Linked DNA regions of Aquabacterium sp. OR-4. The protein of the gene in region 2 interacts with the protein of the main gene of each other region in a pairwise test. Links are inferred from orthologs where the notes say so. Each region holds a gene or a part of one and is shown on either strand. Other genes may lie near its edges. The genes, in order: N4G63_RS21475 and ssb.

Evidence for each region.
Region 1: the proteins of ssb (region 2) and N4G63_RS21475 interact in binary tests that used the Escherichia coli proteins (3 or more experiments, as listed by UniProt). The link is inferred for Aquabacterium sp. OR-4 from one-to-one orthologs.

Annotation. Positions count from the first base shown.
Region 1 is NZ_JAOCQD020000002.1:2,109,518-2,117,318, forward strand. What follows is about bases 2,880-5,864. They hold N4G63_RS21475 (primosomal protein N'), read right to left. Parts: upstream 5,463-5,864; coding sequence 3,297-5,462; downstream 2,880-3,296. Other genes in these bases: N4G63_RS21465 (helix-turn-helix transcriptional regulator), read left to right, coding at 2,880-3,054; N4G63_RS21470 (maltose acetyltransferase domain-containing protein), read left to right, coding at 3,096-3,290; hemE (uroporphyrinogen decarboxylase), read right to left, coding at 5,775-5,864. Outside these bases: N4G63_RS21450 (alkaline phosphatase D family protein), read left to right, coding at 1-380; N4G63_RS21455 (DVUA0089 family protein), read left to right, coding at 464-1,081; N4G63_RS21460 (LysE family translocator), read right to left, coding at 1,279-1,965; more of N4G63_RS21465, read left to right, coding at 2,086-2,879; more of hemE, read right to left, coding at 5,865-6,905; N4G63_RS21485 (LemA family protein), read left to right, coding at 7,008-7,625; N4G63_RS21490 (TPM domain-containing protein), read left to right, coding at 7,675-7,801.
Region 2 is NZ_JAOCQD020000001.1:415,891-423,496, reverse strand. Bases 1-2,790 are described here. They hold ssb (single-stranded DNA-binding protein), read left to right. Parts: upstream 1-1,010; coding sequence 1,011-1,571; downstream 1,572-2,790. Other genes in these bases: recQ (DNA helicase RecQ), read right to left, coding at 1-805. Also shown: N4G63_RS01685 (hypothetical protein), read left to right, coding at 2,891-3,559; N4G63_RS01680 (cyclase family protein), read right to left, coding at 3,598-4,701; N4G63_RS01675 (Tim44 domain-containing protein), read left to right, coding at 4,925-5,962; N4G63_RS01670 (hypothetical protein), read left to right, coding at 6,118-7,413; N4G63_RS01665 (NnrU family protein), read left to right, coding at 7,478-7,606. UniProt on the Escherichia coli protein: Plays an important role in DNA replication, recombination and repair. Binds to ssDNA and to an array of partner proteins to recruit them to their sites of action during DNA metabolism. Acts as a sliding platform that migrates on DNA via reptation.

The DNA.
Region 1 (7,801 bases), on a different replicon or contig from region 2:
TGTCGCAAGACCCGCACAACCGCGACCTGGCCAGCGGCGGCTACGACCCGGTGAGCGGCAACGGCTCCAGCGCGGTGGAGTTCGTGGGCACCTCGATCAGCTCGCCGGGCGTGGACGGCGACACCAGCGGCAACACCGCCAACCTGCTGCGCGGCATCAACCCGCACTTCAAGTTCATCAACCTGCACAAGCGCGGCTACATGCTGCTGGACGTGACACCCGCGCGCGTGGTGGGCGAGTTCTGGCACGTCGACACGGTGCAGAGCGTCAGCCATGTGCAGACCCTGGCCGCCGCCTTCGAGGTGCGCGAGGGCAGCAACCGCCTGCAGCCCGCGGCGCAGACGACGCCCAAGGCCAACCCGCCGGCCCTGGCGCCCTGAGCGCGGCCCACCCCGCCCCTGCCGCCCGCGCCACCGCCCTGATTCACCGCACCCGCTGCGCCCACCTCTAACGAGCCGACCCCATGACCCCCTCCCTGCTCCATCGCCCGCTGTCCCTGGCCGGCGCGGCCCTCGTGGCCGCCTCGCTGTGGCTGGCCCCTGCCGCCCAGGCGGCCGTCGTCAGCCTCTCGGGCCAGCTGGCCGCGCACAACTCGCAGGTGCGCGTGGCCTTCAGCACCTCGGGGGCGGGCACCGTGTCGCTGATCACCAGCGGCTGGGACCACGGCGTCAACTTCGACCCCATGCTCACACTGTTTAACGCCAGCGGCCGGCGGGTGGACAGCAACGACGACGACGCGCTGTCGCCCTTCGACCCGCTGGGCAACTACGACGCCCGCATCGACGCCACGCTGGGCACCGGCAACTGGCTGCTGGTATTGACCGCGGCCCCCAACGCCGCCAACGGCAGCCAGCTGGGCGACGGCTTCGCCTACGACGCCGAGACACCGATCGACATCGCGGCCTGGGATCAGCCCAGCTACGACCCCAACACGCCCGACAGCCACAAGGGTGCCCAGTGGGCGCTGAGCCTGTCGGGCGTGGACAGCGCCCACACCGTGCCCGAGCCCACCACACTGGCCCTGGTGGTGGCCGGCCTGCTGGCCGCGCTGCGCCTGGCGCGGCGCAACCGCAACTTCTGAGCGAGGGCACCCGGCGCCGCCGGCACGCGCCGCCACCCGCCGGGCAGGTTGGCCGGCCGGCTGCGGGACGGTCTCACAAGGTGTGAATGAACCGTCGCGAGCCGGCTCAGGGTGCTTCGAGCAACGCAGCCGTACACCCATACGGCGAGTCGCGCAGGGCCGCCATGGGCCCGCGCAGCAGGTTCATTCACAGCTTGTCAGCCCTGGCTGCGCCAGGCCATCAGGGGCGCGGCCGCCGCGCCCAGCAGCAGGATCAGGCCCACGCCGCGGGTGGCCCACAGCCGGGCCCGCCGGCCTGCCGTGCCGGCGCCGGCACCCCAGTGGCCGGCACTGGCGGCGGCCACGGCCACAGCGCCGTACACGGCGATCTGCGTGCAGGCGATCACCGCCGACAGGCTGGCCGATTGCGCCAGCATCGAGCGCCCCGGCGCGGCCATGAAGGCCGGAAACACCGCCAGCATGAACGCATAGGCCTTGGGGTTGAGCAGGCAGGTCAGCGCACCGCGGCGAAAGATCGCCCAGCCGCGCCGCGGCGCATCGGCCGCCACGCCCAGGCTGCCGGCATCGTGCACCCGCAGCAGGCTCCAGCCGATCCAGGCCATGTAGGCCGCGCCGGCCAGCAGCAGCGCATTGAAGCCCGCCGGCCAGGCCAGCCACAGCGCGGCCACACCGCTGGCCGCCACCGCCACGTGCACCAGGCCGCCGGCCACGATGCCGGCCACCGCGGCCAGGCCGCCACGCAGCCCGGCGGCCAGTGCGCTGCCGGCCACGAAGGCCATGTCCATGCCCGGCAGCGCAATGATGCCGGCCACCATCAGGAAAAACAGCCACAGGTCGGGCGCGGCAGCGGCGTGCAGGGCTTGGGCGGCGGCAAGTTCGGGCATCACGGGTTCCGGCAGCGGTGGGCAAGGCCGGCAGTCTAGAAAGCAAAGCGGACAGATTCGGCCCTGTATCGCGCAGCGCGCGCCCGGCCCGGCGCGCGCTGCGCTGGCATCATGCGGCGCATGAGCAGCCCCACCAGCCGCGTCCTGGCCCTGCTGGAACTGCTGCAGGCCGACGCCGGTGCGCAGGGCCTGGGCGGCGCCGAGCTGGCACGCCGGCTCGAGGTTGACCGGCGCACCGTGCGCCGCTACGTGAACCACCTGCTGGCGCTGGGTGTGCCGGTGGAGGCCCGCCGCGGCCGCGATGGCGGCTATGTGCTGCGCCCGGGCTACCGCCTGCCGCCGATGATGTTCAGCGACGACGAGGCGCTGGCGCTCGGCGTGGGCCTGCACGTGGCCGGCGCGCTGGGCCTGGGCGGCATCACACCGGCCATCGCCAGCACCCAGGCCAAGCTGGCGCGGGTGCTGCCGGCGCCGCTGCGCCAGCGCCTGGCCGACATCGACGCCACCGTGGCCCTCGACCTGGCCCGCCCCTACGCCCATGGCGCGCCGGCCACGCTGCGCGCCTTGAGCGCCGCGGCGCGCGCCCGGCAACGGGTGCAGCTGAGCTACCGGGCGGTGCCCGCCACGCCGGACAGCCCCAGCGACACCGAACGCGCGGTCGATGTGTATGGCCTGGCCTGGCGCGGTGGGGCCTGGTATGCGGTGGGCCACTGCCACCTGCGCGGCGCGCTGCGCTGCTTTCGGCTTGACCGGGTGCAGCACGTGCAGGCGCTGCCGGCCAGCTTTGGCCGGCCCGAGGGCTTTGACGTGCTGGCACACCTGCGCCACGCCATCGCCACGCTGCCACGCGCCCACACGGTGCGCGTGCTGCTGCACTGCGACCCGGCCACCGCCCGGCGTGCGGTGTTTGCCGAGCTGGGCACGCTGACGCCGCACGGCCGCGGCGTGCAGCTCGACACCCAGGCCGACAACCTGGACTGGGTGGCCCGCGAGCTGGCGCGCCTGCCTTTCGCGTTCAGCGTGCAGCGCCCGGTGGCGCTGCGCCGGGCCATCGCCGCGCTGGCCGCCCGCCTGCTGGCCCGGGCATGACGGCGCGCGCCACACCACGCCGCACCACGCCACACCACGCCATGCCCGGCATCACCAGACACAAGGCCCGCATGCTGGCCGGCCAGCCCTGCCTCGCCAGCGACCCCGCGCTGCGCCAGGCCCATCACCGCGCGCTGGCGCTGCTGGCCCGCTTCGGCGGGCCTTCGCGGCCCTTCCCGTCGTGTGAGCAGGCCCTGGCGGCGGGCCATGCGTGCCGGGTGCTGCAGCCGCGCTGAGCGCGCTCAGATGCCCAGTGGGTCGACGTCGATGGCCCAGCGCGCCAGGCGCTTGTGGCGGGTCTGGCGCAGGTGGTGCAGCTCGGGCACCCAGTCGGCCAGCAGGCGCTGCAGGCGGCCGCGCGAGGGCGCCTCCACCAGCATCTGCAGGCGCTCGATGCCGGCCACCTTGCTCACCGGCGGGGGCACCGGCGGATAGACCACCGCGTGCTCGGCGCCGGGCAGGCCCTGCGCGTACAGCGCCGCGTCGTCGAGAAAGGCCTGGGCCACGGCCACGTCGCGGGCTTCGGCGCGCAGCAGGGCCAGGTGGCTGTACGGCGGCAGGCTGGCCGATTCGCGCTCGGCCAGCTGGGTGCCGGCAAAGGCCGCGTAGTCGTGCTTCTTCAAGGCCGCGTACAGGGCGTGCTGGGGGTGCCAGGTCTGCACCCACATCTCGCTGCGCGCGGCCGCCTCGGCGTCACGCCCGGCGCGGCCGGCGGCCTGCATCAGCAGCGCAAACAGGCGCTCGGGCGCGCGAAAGTCGCTGGCAAACAGCGCGCTGTCGGGGTTGACGGCCACCACCAGGGTCATGCGGCGAAAGTCATGCCCCTTGGTCACCATCTGCGTGCCCACCAGGATGTCCACATCGCCGGCATGCACCTCGGCCAGGCGGTTCTCCAGCTCGCCCTTGCCGCGCGCGGTGTCGGCATCGATGCGGCCGATGCGCGCGCCGGGCAGCAGCGTGGCGATCTGCTCCTCGAGCTTCTCGGTGCCGCGGCCCAGCGGCGCGATGTCGAGGTTGCCGCACTCGGGGCAGGCGCGCGGCACGCGCTCGGTGAAGCCGCAGTGGTGGCAGCGCAGGGTGCGCTCGCCCTTGTGGAACACGCGCCAGGCGCTGCAGTGCGGGCAGCCGCTCTTCCAGCCGCAATCGGGGCAGTGCAGCACCGGCGCATAACCGCGGCGGTTGAGGAACACCAGGCTCTGCTCGCCGCGGTCGAGCCGCTCCTGCAGCGAGGCCAGCACCGCCGGCGCAAACAGCGGCGTGCTGCCGCCGCGGCCCTTCTCGCGCGGCAGCACGCCCATGTCGAACAGGCGCACGCGCGGCAGCGTGCCACCGCCGATGCGCGCGGCCATGGTCTGCAGCCGGTAGCGCTTTTCCTGCGCGTTGTGCCAGGTCTCGAGCGAGGGCGTGGCCGAGCCCAGGATCACCGGCACATGGTGCAGGTGACCGCGGTACACGGCCAGATCGCGCGCCGAGTAGCGGGCGCCCTCCTGCTGCTTGTAGGAGGGGTCGTGCTCCTCGTCCACCACCACCAGGCCCAGGCGCGGCAGCGGCGCAAACACCGCCATGCGCGTGCCCAGCACGATGTCGGCCAGGCCCAGGTGGGCGGCCAGCCAGTGCTGCAGGCGCTGCGCCGGCGTGAGGCCGCTGTGCATGGCCACCAGGCGGTGGTTGGGAAAGCGCTCGGCAAAGCGCGCCTCGAGCTGGGGCGTGAGGTTGATCTCGGGCACCAGCACCAGCGCCTGGCGGCCGCTGCCCAGCGCCTGCGCGGTGGCCCGCAGGTAGACCTCGGTCTTGCCGCTGCCGGTCACGCCGTGCAGCAGCAGCGGCAGCGGGCGGGCTTGCGCGGCCTGCTCGGCCAGGGCCTCCAGCGCGGTCTGCTGCTCGGGGGCCAGCTCGGGCAGGGCCGGCTCGGCCACCGCGGCCGGGGCCTTGGCCAGGTTCTTGGCCAGGCGCTTCAGGCGCCGCGCCAGCTGGGTGGGATCGACCTTGCGCAGCTCGGGCGGCAGCACGGCCAGCGCCAGCTCGCCCACGCTGCGCTGGTAGTAACCCGCGGCAAAGTCCACCAGCGCCAGCCAGGCCGGCTGCAGCGGCGGCAGCGCATCGAGCACCGCCGTCAAGGGCCGCAGGCGGTGGCTGGCGGCGGCGCCATTGCCACCGTCACCGCCGGCGGCCAGATCGGCCTCGGCCGCCGGGTCGGCCGTGGCCGCGCCCGGCCACACGATGCCCAGCAGCTCGCGCCGGCCCAGCGGCACGCGCACCAGCGTGCCGGGCTCCAGTGAGCGCTCGCTCGCGTAGTCGAGGGCCCCGACCAGGCCGCTGTGCTGTGGGGTTTCCACTGCCACCTTGACGGTGGTCAGGCCGTCTCCCGGCGCCGCCGCTGCGGGCGCGGCCGGAAGCTGCGTATTCACATCAACACCTGGGGATAAGTTGATGATTGGGAACGACTTTTTGCACTGTCCCCGGTTTCTGTGGATAACTTTGTGGGAAAGCTGCTCACGGCCGCGCTAAGTGCTTGATCCATCGGGCTTCGGCTTGGATTGCCCAATTCCTGAGCAGCTAAAATTTTTCTATATGAATCAATGACTTGGCACGCATTCGCTGCATATTCCATGCTGCGGCGCACCGTGTATGACGCTTGTGTGTCGCAGATCGCGATTTGGGGATAAGTCAAGCCCTGAGCGCTCACTCACCGACTTTTTTCGTTCTGTCGTGTGACCGCATCAAGCCTGCTGGCGCAGGCTTCGCGAATGCGTGTGAACCGTCTCAACCAGGGCTTGCACATGCTCTGGCGGCGTGTGCTGGTTGATGCCATGGCCGAGGTTGAACACATGCCCGCCAAAGCGTCCGTCGGCCCGCGCCGGGTTGCCGAAGGCGTCCAGCACGGCGCGCGCCTCGGCGGCCACGGCCTCGGGTGGCGCAAACAGCACCATCGGGTCGATGTTGCCCTGCAGGGCCACGCGGTCGTCGATGCGGCGGCGCGCGGTGGCGAGGTCGCAGGTCCAGTCCAGGCCCACCACGTCGGCGCCGCAGGCGGCGATCTGCTCCAGCCACAGGCCGCCGCCCTTGGTGAACACGATCACCGGCACCTGGCGGCCCTCGGCCTGGCGCTTGAGCTGGCTGACCACGCGGCGCGTGTAGGCCAGGCTGAAGGTCTCGAAGGCGCGGTGCTCGAGCACGCCGCCCCAGCTGTCGAACACCATCACCGCCTGCGCACCGGCGTCGATCTGGGCGTTCAGGTAGGCGGCCACGGCATCGGCGGTGACCGACAGGATGCGGTGCATCAGGTCGGGCCGCGCATAGGCCATGCTCTTGACCAGGCGGTAGTCGTCGGAGCCACTGCCTTCGACCATGTAGCAGGCCAGGGTCCAGGGGCTGCCCGAGAAGCCGATCAACGGCACGCGGCCCACGCGCCGGCCGTCGGCGTCGGTGCTCTCCAGCGCCTTGCGGATGGTGCGCACCGCATCGAACACGTAGCGCAGCTTGTCGAGATCGGGCACCTCGAGGCGCGCCACGTCGGCCTCGGTGCGCACCGGGTGGGCAAAGCGCGGGCCCTCGCCAGCCGCGAAGCTCAGGCCCAGGCCCATGGCATCGGGCACGGTGAGGATGTCGGAGAACAGGATGGCGGCGTCCAGCGCATAGCGCTGCAACGGCTGCAGCGTGACCTCGCAGGCGTAGTCGGGGTTGGTGGCCAGGCCCATGAAGCTGCCGGCGCGGGCCCGCGTGGCGTTGTATTCGGGCAGGTAACGGCCGGCCTGGCGCATCAGCCACAGCGGCGTGTACTCGGTGGGCTGGCGCAGGCAGGCGCGCAGAAAGCAGTCGTTGGCCAGGTGCGGGGTGGGCGGCAGAGTCATCCGCGGATTATCGCGGCTGGGCCTGTGGCGGCGCGGGCTTGAAGTTCCGCCGCAGCGCCTCAGCTATGCTGCCGCACCACACCGGTGTTGAGGAGGTTGCGCATGGTCCGTCGTGTTTCGCGTTCGCTGCTGGCTGCGGCCCTGGTGCTGGGCTCGCTGTCCTTGTCGGGCTGCGGCTACAACGAGTTTCAGAAGCTCGACGAGCAGGTCAATGCCGGCTGGGCCGAGGTGCTCAACCAGTACCAGCGCCGCGCCGACCTGATTCCCAACATCGTGGCCACGGTCAAGGGCGAGGCCGGCTTCGAGCAGGACACGCTCACCAAGGTGATCGAGGCGCGTTCGCGCGCCACCAGCATCCAGGCCACACCCGAGCTGGTGAACAACCCCGAGGCCTTCCAGAAGTTCCAGGCCGCGCAGGGCGAGCTCACCGGCGCGCTGAGCCGGCTGATGGTGGTCAGCGAGCAGTACCCCAACCTGAAGGCCAATGCCGCCTTCCAGGACCTGCGTGTGCAGCTCGAGGGCACCGAGAACCGCATCACCGTGGCCCGCAACCGCTACATCAAGGACGTGCAGGCCTACAACGTGCTGGCACGCAGCTTTCCCAGCAACCTGACGGCCATGGTCTTCAGCTACAAGACCAAGCCCGGCTTCACGGTGAGCAACGAGGCGGCCATCAGCGCCCCGCCGGCCGTGAGCTTCGACAAGCCCGCCAGCAAGTGAGCACGCCCTGCCGGGCCCGGTGCGCGCGGATCGGATGCCGGCCCGCCTGATGCACGCCGGCCCTTGGCGCCTGCCCGCCTGGCTGCTGCAGCTGGCCCTGCTGCTGGGCTGCCTGGCCCTGCCCAGGGCGCTGCTGGCGCAAGACCTGCAGCCGGTGCCGGCGCTGAGCAGCCGCG
Region 2 (7,606 bases):
GCCAGGCGGCGGTGTCCTCCACCTTCTTGCGGCTCTGGCAATACACCACGCCGGCATCGCCCTCGTGCTCGTCGCGCACCAGGCGCAGCAGCTGCTTGCGGGCGTCGTCCTTTTCGACGATGGTGTAGCGGATGTTGGGCCGGTCGAAGCTGCTGATGAACAGCTCGGCCGATTCGAGCGCCAGCCGGGCCACGATGTCGGCGCGGGTGTGGTCGTCGGCGGTGGCGGTGAGCGCCAGCCGCGGCACCGTGGGGTAGCGCTCGTGCAGCTGGGACAGGCCCAGATACTCCTCGCGGAAGTCATGCCCCCACTGGCTGACGCAGTGCGCCTCGTCGATGGCCAGCAGGCTGAAGCAGCCGCGCTCGTGCAGCGAATCGAGCATCGCCAGAAAGCGCGGCGTGAGGATGCGCTCGGGCGCCGCATACAGCAGCACCAGGCGGCCGGCCAGCAGCTCGCGCTCGACGCGGCGCGCCTCGTCGCCATCGAGCGTGCTGTTCAAGAAGGCCGCGGACACACCCAGCTCATCGAGCGCGCCCACCTGGTCGTGCATCAGCGCGATCAGCGGGCTCACCACCACGGTCACGCCCAGGCCGGCGCGGTGGCGGGCGATGGCCGGCACCTGATAGCACAGGCTCTTGCCGCCGCCGGTGGGCATCAGCACCAGCGCGTCGCCGCCCTGTGCCACCTGCGCCACGATGGCCGCCTGCTGGCCGCGAAAGGCGGTGTAGCCGAACACCTGCTGCAGGATGTGCAAGGGATCGGTGTGACCGGGGTCGGAGGGGTCGGCAGCGCGCGAGGTGGGCATCGGGACGGGATGGTAACGACCCCAGCCCGCCAGCCGCGGCCCACGCCACCGAAAGGCGGCCATCATCCCCCACGCCACCCCCTCGCCACCCCCCGCGAGACGCCAGCGCGCACGACCCGCCGCCGGCCCGGGTGGCTAAGATGGCAATTCAGGGACAATCACGCCCCTTCCCCCCATTGCAGTCCGCGCAGCAGGAGCACCGGCCATGGCCTCGGTCAACAAAGTCATTCTCATCGGCAACCTGGGTCGCGACCCCGAGGTGCGCTACACGCCCAGCGGCAGCGCGGTGTGCAACGTGAGCCTTGCCACCACGCGCAACTGGAAAAGCAAGGACAGCGGCGAGCGCCAGGAAGAAACCGAATGGCACCGCGTGGTGTTCTTCGACCGCCTGGCCGAGATTGCCGGCGAATACCTCAAGAAGGGCCGCCCGGTGTACGTGGAAGGCCGCCTGAAGACGCGCAAGTGGACCGACAAGGACGGCGTGGAGAAGTTCACCACCGAGATCTTTGCCGACCAGATGCAGCTGCTGGGCGGCCGTGAAGAAGGCGGCATGGGCGGCGGCGGCGGCGGCATGGGCCGCGGTGCCCCCTCCGGCGGCGGCGGTGGCGGTGGCGGTGGCGAAGACGACTACGGCGACATGGGCGCCGCACCCGCCCCGGCCCCGCGCCGCAGCGCCCCGCCGCCGCGCGCGCCGGCCGCCGCGCAGCGCCCGGCGCCGAAGTCGAGCACCGGCTTCGACGACATGGACGACGACATTCCGTTCTAGGATCTACCTGTCCGCAGACGGTAAAGAAAGAGCCCTAAGTGCTTGTCGCTTAGGGTTTTTTCATTTTCAGCATCGAACCCTGATCGCCTTCTCATGCGTCACGCGGCCGATCTTCTGGAAGAGCTCAATGCGGTGGACGAGTCCACGCGAATTGAAGCCAAGCGTGCCAGCGAGTTGGGCAAGTCGGTCATGCAGACGGTCATCGCGTTTGCCAACGAGCCCGGCCTGGACGGCGGCTATCTGCTGCTGGGGGTGGATTGGTCGGTCAACGACAAGGGCGATACCGTCTACAGCGCCACGGGTCTTTCCGATCCCGACAAAGTTCAGCGCGATCTGGCCAGCCAATGCGCCAGCATGCTCAGTGTCACCCTGAGGCCGGAGATGCAGATCGAGGTGGTGGACGGGCGGGTCGTGCTGATCGTGCATGTTGCCGAAGCCGACGTCACGCACAAGCCGGTCTATCTCAAGGCAACGGGCCTGCCTCGCGGCGCCTACCGGCGCATTGCCAGCACTGACCAGCATTGCGTGGATGAAGACCTGTGGGTGCTGCGCGGCGAGAGCCAACCCAGCCACAGCCCGGATGCCAGCGTGTTGCCCGACGCTCGGATGGATGACTTCGACCCGGCCGCCATCGCCGTGTACCGGCGTGACCGCGCACGCTTCAACCCTCAGGCGGAGGTACTGGAGTACGGTGACCACGACATGCTCGAAGCTTTGGGCATGTCGCGCCGGGTGGATGGGCAACTGCAGCCCACCTTGGCCGGCATCGTGCTGTTTGGCAAGCCACTGGCGCTCCGTCGACTGCTGCCTGCCTTGCGGATCGACTACGTCCGTGTGCCAGGCAATGAATGGGTGGAAGACCCCGAGAACAGGTTCCAGTCCGTCGACATTCGCAAGCCTTTGCTGTTGGCACTGCCCCAGGCCGAGGCCAGCATCATCGACGAACTGCCCAAGGGGTTTCGGCTTCCGGAAGGTCAGCTGCAGAGCGTTCAGGAGCCCATCCTGCCGCGCAAGGTCATCCGCGAGGCGTTGGCGAACGCAGCCATGCACCGCACAGCTACACCGTGCACAGCCCCACCCAGATCATTCGCTTCAGCAACCGCATCAAGGTGCGCAACGTCGGCTACTCGCTCAAGGACCCTTCGAGCCTGGGGACGCCGGGCTCGCGACTGCGCAACCCCGTCATCGCCGCGGTGCTGCACGATTTGCACCTGGCCGAAGCCATGGGCACAGGAGTTCGCGCCATGCGTCGCTTGGCGGCGAAAGCGGGGCTGTCAGCACCGGAATTTCATTCGGACCGACAGGCCAACGATTTCAGGGTGACCCTGTTCCTGCACAACCTGCTCACCGAGGACGATCACGCCTGGCTGCGCGGCTTTGCAGGCACAGTGATCAGCGCCGACGAGGCCAAGGTGCTGATCTACGCACGTGGAACCAGCGCAGTAGACAACAGCGCCTGCCGTGATTTCTGTGGACTTGACACCTTGGCTGCCAGCCAGGTGTTGCGCCGCCTGCGCGACCGGGGACTGCTCGAGAAGGAAGGCTCTGGAAGCCGAACCTACTATGTGCTGACCGCTTCTGCTGCCCGACAGATGGACCCGCCCGCCCAGCTCGCCCTGGACATTGGTGCGGAATCCCCACAAGGTCAGAGACCAGCATCTGGGGTTTCGGCGAATCACCCTATGCCTGCCGCGCTATCCCCACCTGCGCAGCAGATGGAGATTCCGCCTGCCTTGCATCAGCGCATCCTTGCGGCAGGCAAGAAGCCTCGTCAGGCCATCGTGCGGGCGTTGATCCTGGACCTGTGCCGTCTGCGGCCGTACACCGCCAGCGATCTGGCACGCCTTCTGGGCGGCCGCGACCCAGGGGAACTCCGGCGCGAGCACCTCAAGCCGATGAGAGAAGCAGGACAACTGGCGCTGAAGTATCCAGAGACGGAAAAGCACCCCCATCAAGCCTACCTGGCAGTGCAGTTGCCACCGCAGTAGCCAGGATCGCTACACCGGCCTGCGGCGCCACATCTGGCTCACACCGTGGCCACCGGCGTCACCGGCGAGCCCACGGCCCCCGGCAGGCACAGGGGCGGTGCGGTGAGCAGGCAGCGCGAGCGGCCGTTGGCACGCAGCCAGGTGGCCAGCTCGCCCAGCCGCCACAGCTCGCCCAGCGGCACGCCCAGCTTGAACAGGCAGTGCTCATGCAGCGGCAGCGCCGCGCGCAGGCCCGGCACGTCGCGCGCGGGGTAGCCCTCCACCGCGTAGTTGTCGGCGCACAGCGCGGCCACGCCGCTGTCGCTGATCCACTGCAGCAGCGCCGGATCGCGACCGTCCAGCACCGCGCAGGCGTGGTGCAGCACCTGGGCGTCGGGCTCGCGCTGCATCTCGAGCACGGCCTCGGCAAAGCCGGTGTGGATCAGCAGCAGATCGCCCGGCTCGACCACCACGCCGTCATCGGCCAGGATGCGCATCAGCCGGGCGTGGTCGACGAACACCCGCTCGCGGCCGCAGTGCGCCGCCAGATCCACCAGCACGCCGCGGCCCTGGATGGGGTTTTCGGCAAAGTTGGCGATGCCCAGCGCGCGGGCGTACGAGCCGTCCTCGCCGCAGCCGCAGGCCGCCAGCAGGCGGTCGCCCGGGCCCACGATGTGCTCGTGGGCGCGATAGCCGTTGTAGTAGACCTTCTCGGGCTCGCCGTCGCCATCGGCGTCGAACCAGCTGCCCACATGGGCAAAGCTGTCCCACTGGGTGCTGTATTGCAGGCTCAGGGTGACCTGGTCGTCGCAGATCACGTCGGTGGCGCGCTCGACCACCAGCGACAGCGGCTGATTCATGAACGGCGTGCCGTTCAGCGCCGTGGGGCGCAGCTGCGGCGGCTTGCGGCGCGGGTTGAGCAGCGAGCCGCCGGGATAGTCCAGCGGCACGCTCAGGCCGAAGGCCAGGCCCTCGCGCACCTCGGCCACCGCAGCGCGGCGGCGCTCGGGCGTGATCAGGTTCAGGCGGCCCAGCTGGTCGTCGGGGCCGAAGTCGCCCCAGGTCGAGCCCTCGGGGCGGCGCAGCCAGCGCGGGCGGGCGCCAGGCTCGGCACCGGTGCCGGAACTGGGCGCGGCCCCGGACGGGGTGGCGTGGAGGGTCATGCAGGCGGCTCCCCGGGTGGTGATGGATGCGGGCGATGCTGCCGCGCTGGCCGGCACCTGACCACCCGGGCTTGCGCCACGCCGGCCTGTCGCTGGCGCGACAGAACACACACCCGCCGCTTGCCGGGCACGGAACCATCGGGCACCGGCGGGGCTCACAATCGCCAGCCGGACACGCGCGCGCCGCGCGCCGATGCCCGGATACCGCATGGAGACCTTGCGCATGAAAAAACTGCTGCTGACGTTGGCGATGGCCGTGACCATCGGTTCCCTGGGCGTGGCCCCGCACCTGGCCGAGGCCAAGCGCCTGGGTGGTGGCAAGGCCGCCGGGCTGCAACGCCAGATGCCCGCGGCGCCGGCCAAGTCGGCCACGCCGCCCACCCCGGCCCAGGCCCCTGGCGCCCAGCCTGCCGGCCAGCAGGCCGCACCGGCCATGGCCGGCGCCACCGCGGCGGCCGCGGCGGCGCCCGCCAAGCGCTCGTGGATGGGCCCGCTGGCGGGCCTGGCCGCCGGCATCGGCCTGGCGGCGCTGTTCAGCCATTTCGGCATGGGCGAAGGCCTGGCCAACTTCGTGATGATCGCGCTGCTGGCGGTGGCCGCCGTGGTGCTGCTGCGCTTTGTGATGGGCCGCCTGGCGCGCAAGGGCCAGCCGGCCACCACGCCGATGGGTCAGATGGGTCAGATGGGCCTGGCCGGTGCCGCGGCCGGGGCCGGCGGCCACCTGCGCGCCGCGCCGGTGCAGCAGCCAACAGCCCAGCCGCAGCAAGCCGCCACCCTGACCGAGCGCAGCAGCCTGGGCACGCCGACAGGCGCCACCGCCGAGGCCGGATCGTCGGGCGCCGCTGCGCTGCAGACCGGCGCCGCGGCGCTGGCGGCGATGGCCGGGCCGGCGCTGCCCGAGGGCATCGACCGCGACGACTTCCTGCGCCTGGCCAAGATGGTGTTCATCCGCCTGCAGGCCGCCAACGACGCCGGCAATGTGGACGATCTGCGCAAGTTCACCACGCCCGAGCTGTTTGCCTCGCTGCGCCTTGACCTGCAAGAGCGCGGCGCCAGCACGCAGCAGACCGACGTGGTGCAGCTCGATGCCGAGATTGCCGACACCACCCGCGACGGCATGGGCCAGGACGTGGTGAGCGTGCGCTACAGCGGCCTGATCCGCGAACAGGCCGACGCCGGCGCCACGCCCTTTGCCGAGCTGTGGCACCTGGTGCGCCCGGTGGGCGGCGACTGGGCGATTGCGGGCATCACGCCTCTGTGAAGCTGGGGCACCCGGCCTCGCGTGGACGCGAGTCCACCCGCCCTCCCCCACACCCGATACCGCCTGAAACCCGCTGGTAACCCGGTGGGTGGGCTGCGTCACGCGGGCTGACTACACTCCCGCCTTCGTTCTTCACCGCCTTACGGGGTGCCCGCTTGCCGATCCGCCATACCGTTTCCACGCGCCGCGCGCTGCGCGCCCTGACCCTGGCCACGCTGACGGCGCTGGCCGCCGGCGGCACTGCGCCGGCCCTGGCCCAGCAGGCTGCTGCAGCGGCCGCGCCCGCCGCCTCGGGGCCCACCGTGCGCCCCGAGACCGCCAAGCCCCTGCAGGAGGCGCAAGAGGCGCTGAAGGCCGGCAAGCACCAGGAGGCGCTGGACAAGCTGGTGACGGTGGAGGCCATCGCCGGCCTCACGCCGTACGAGCGCTACATCGTCGCCCGCTTCCGCCTGGCCGCCGCCAGCGGCAAGGGCGAGCGCGCGCTGGCGATGCAGACGCTGCAGGGCGTGATCGACAGCGAGTTCGTGCCCGAGGCCGAGCGCCGCTCGCTCAACGAGGCGCTGATCCGCCTGGCCGTGCAGGAAAAGCAGTTTGCGCTGGCCGTCAAGCGCTACCCGGTCTACGTGGCCAACGGCGGCAACAGCCCCGAGCTGCGCGAGCTGTACCCGCGCCTGCTGGCCGAAACCGGTGACCAGGCCGGTGCGGTGCGCGAGTTTGGTGCGCTGGTGCAGGCCGAAGAGGCCGCCGGCCGCGTGCCTGGCGAGGCGCTGCTGAGCCGCCTGGCGCTGGCGCACGGTGCCTTGAAGGACGACGCCGGCTACCTGGCCACGCTGGGCAAGCTGGCCAGCACCACCGGCAAGACCGATTTCTGGAACGAGCTGATCGTGCGCACCCACCAGCGCCCGGGCTTTGCCGACGAGCGCCTGCGCCTGGACGTCTACCGCCTGAAGATGGCGGTGGGCCTGCCGCTGCCGGCCGGCGAGCTGGGCGACATGGCCTTTCGCGCCAACCAGGTGGGCCTGCCGGCCGAGGCGCAGAAGCTGCTGGACGAGGGCTTCAACAGCGGCGTGCTGGGCAAGGACGCCAACGCCGCCGCCGACCGCAAGCTGCGCGAGGCCGCCACCAAGGCGGCCGCGGCCGACCGCGGCAGCCTGAACGACGCCGAAACCGCCGCCCGCAACGCCAAGGACGGCAACGTGCCCTTTGCCCTGGGCATGGCGCTGTCGGGTGCCGGCCAGCACGACAAGGCGCTGGCCGTGATGGCCCAGGGCCAGGCCAAGGGCGGCCTGCGCCAGCCCGACGACGCCCTGCTGCACCTGGGCGTGGTGCAGTGGCGCGCCGGCAAGGTGGCCGAGGCGCTGAACAGCTTTGCCCAGGTCAAGGGCAGCGACGGCACGGCCGAGCTGGCCCGGCTGTGGACCCTGTACCTGAAGAGCCCGGCCCGCAAATAACCCACCGGGCCTGGCCACGGCCAGGCGCGCGTGCCCTGCCCACCGCCACGGAGCGCGACGCGACATGACTGCACTGATCTTCGGCCTGCTGCTGTTTCTGGGCCTGCACTCGGTGCGCATCGTGGCCGACGACTGGCGCAGCGGCATGGTGGCGCGCCTGGGTGCGCAGCGCTGGAAGGGCCTGTACACGCTG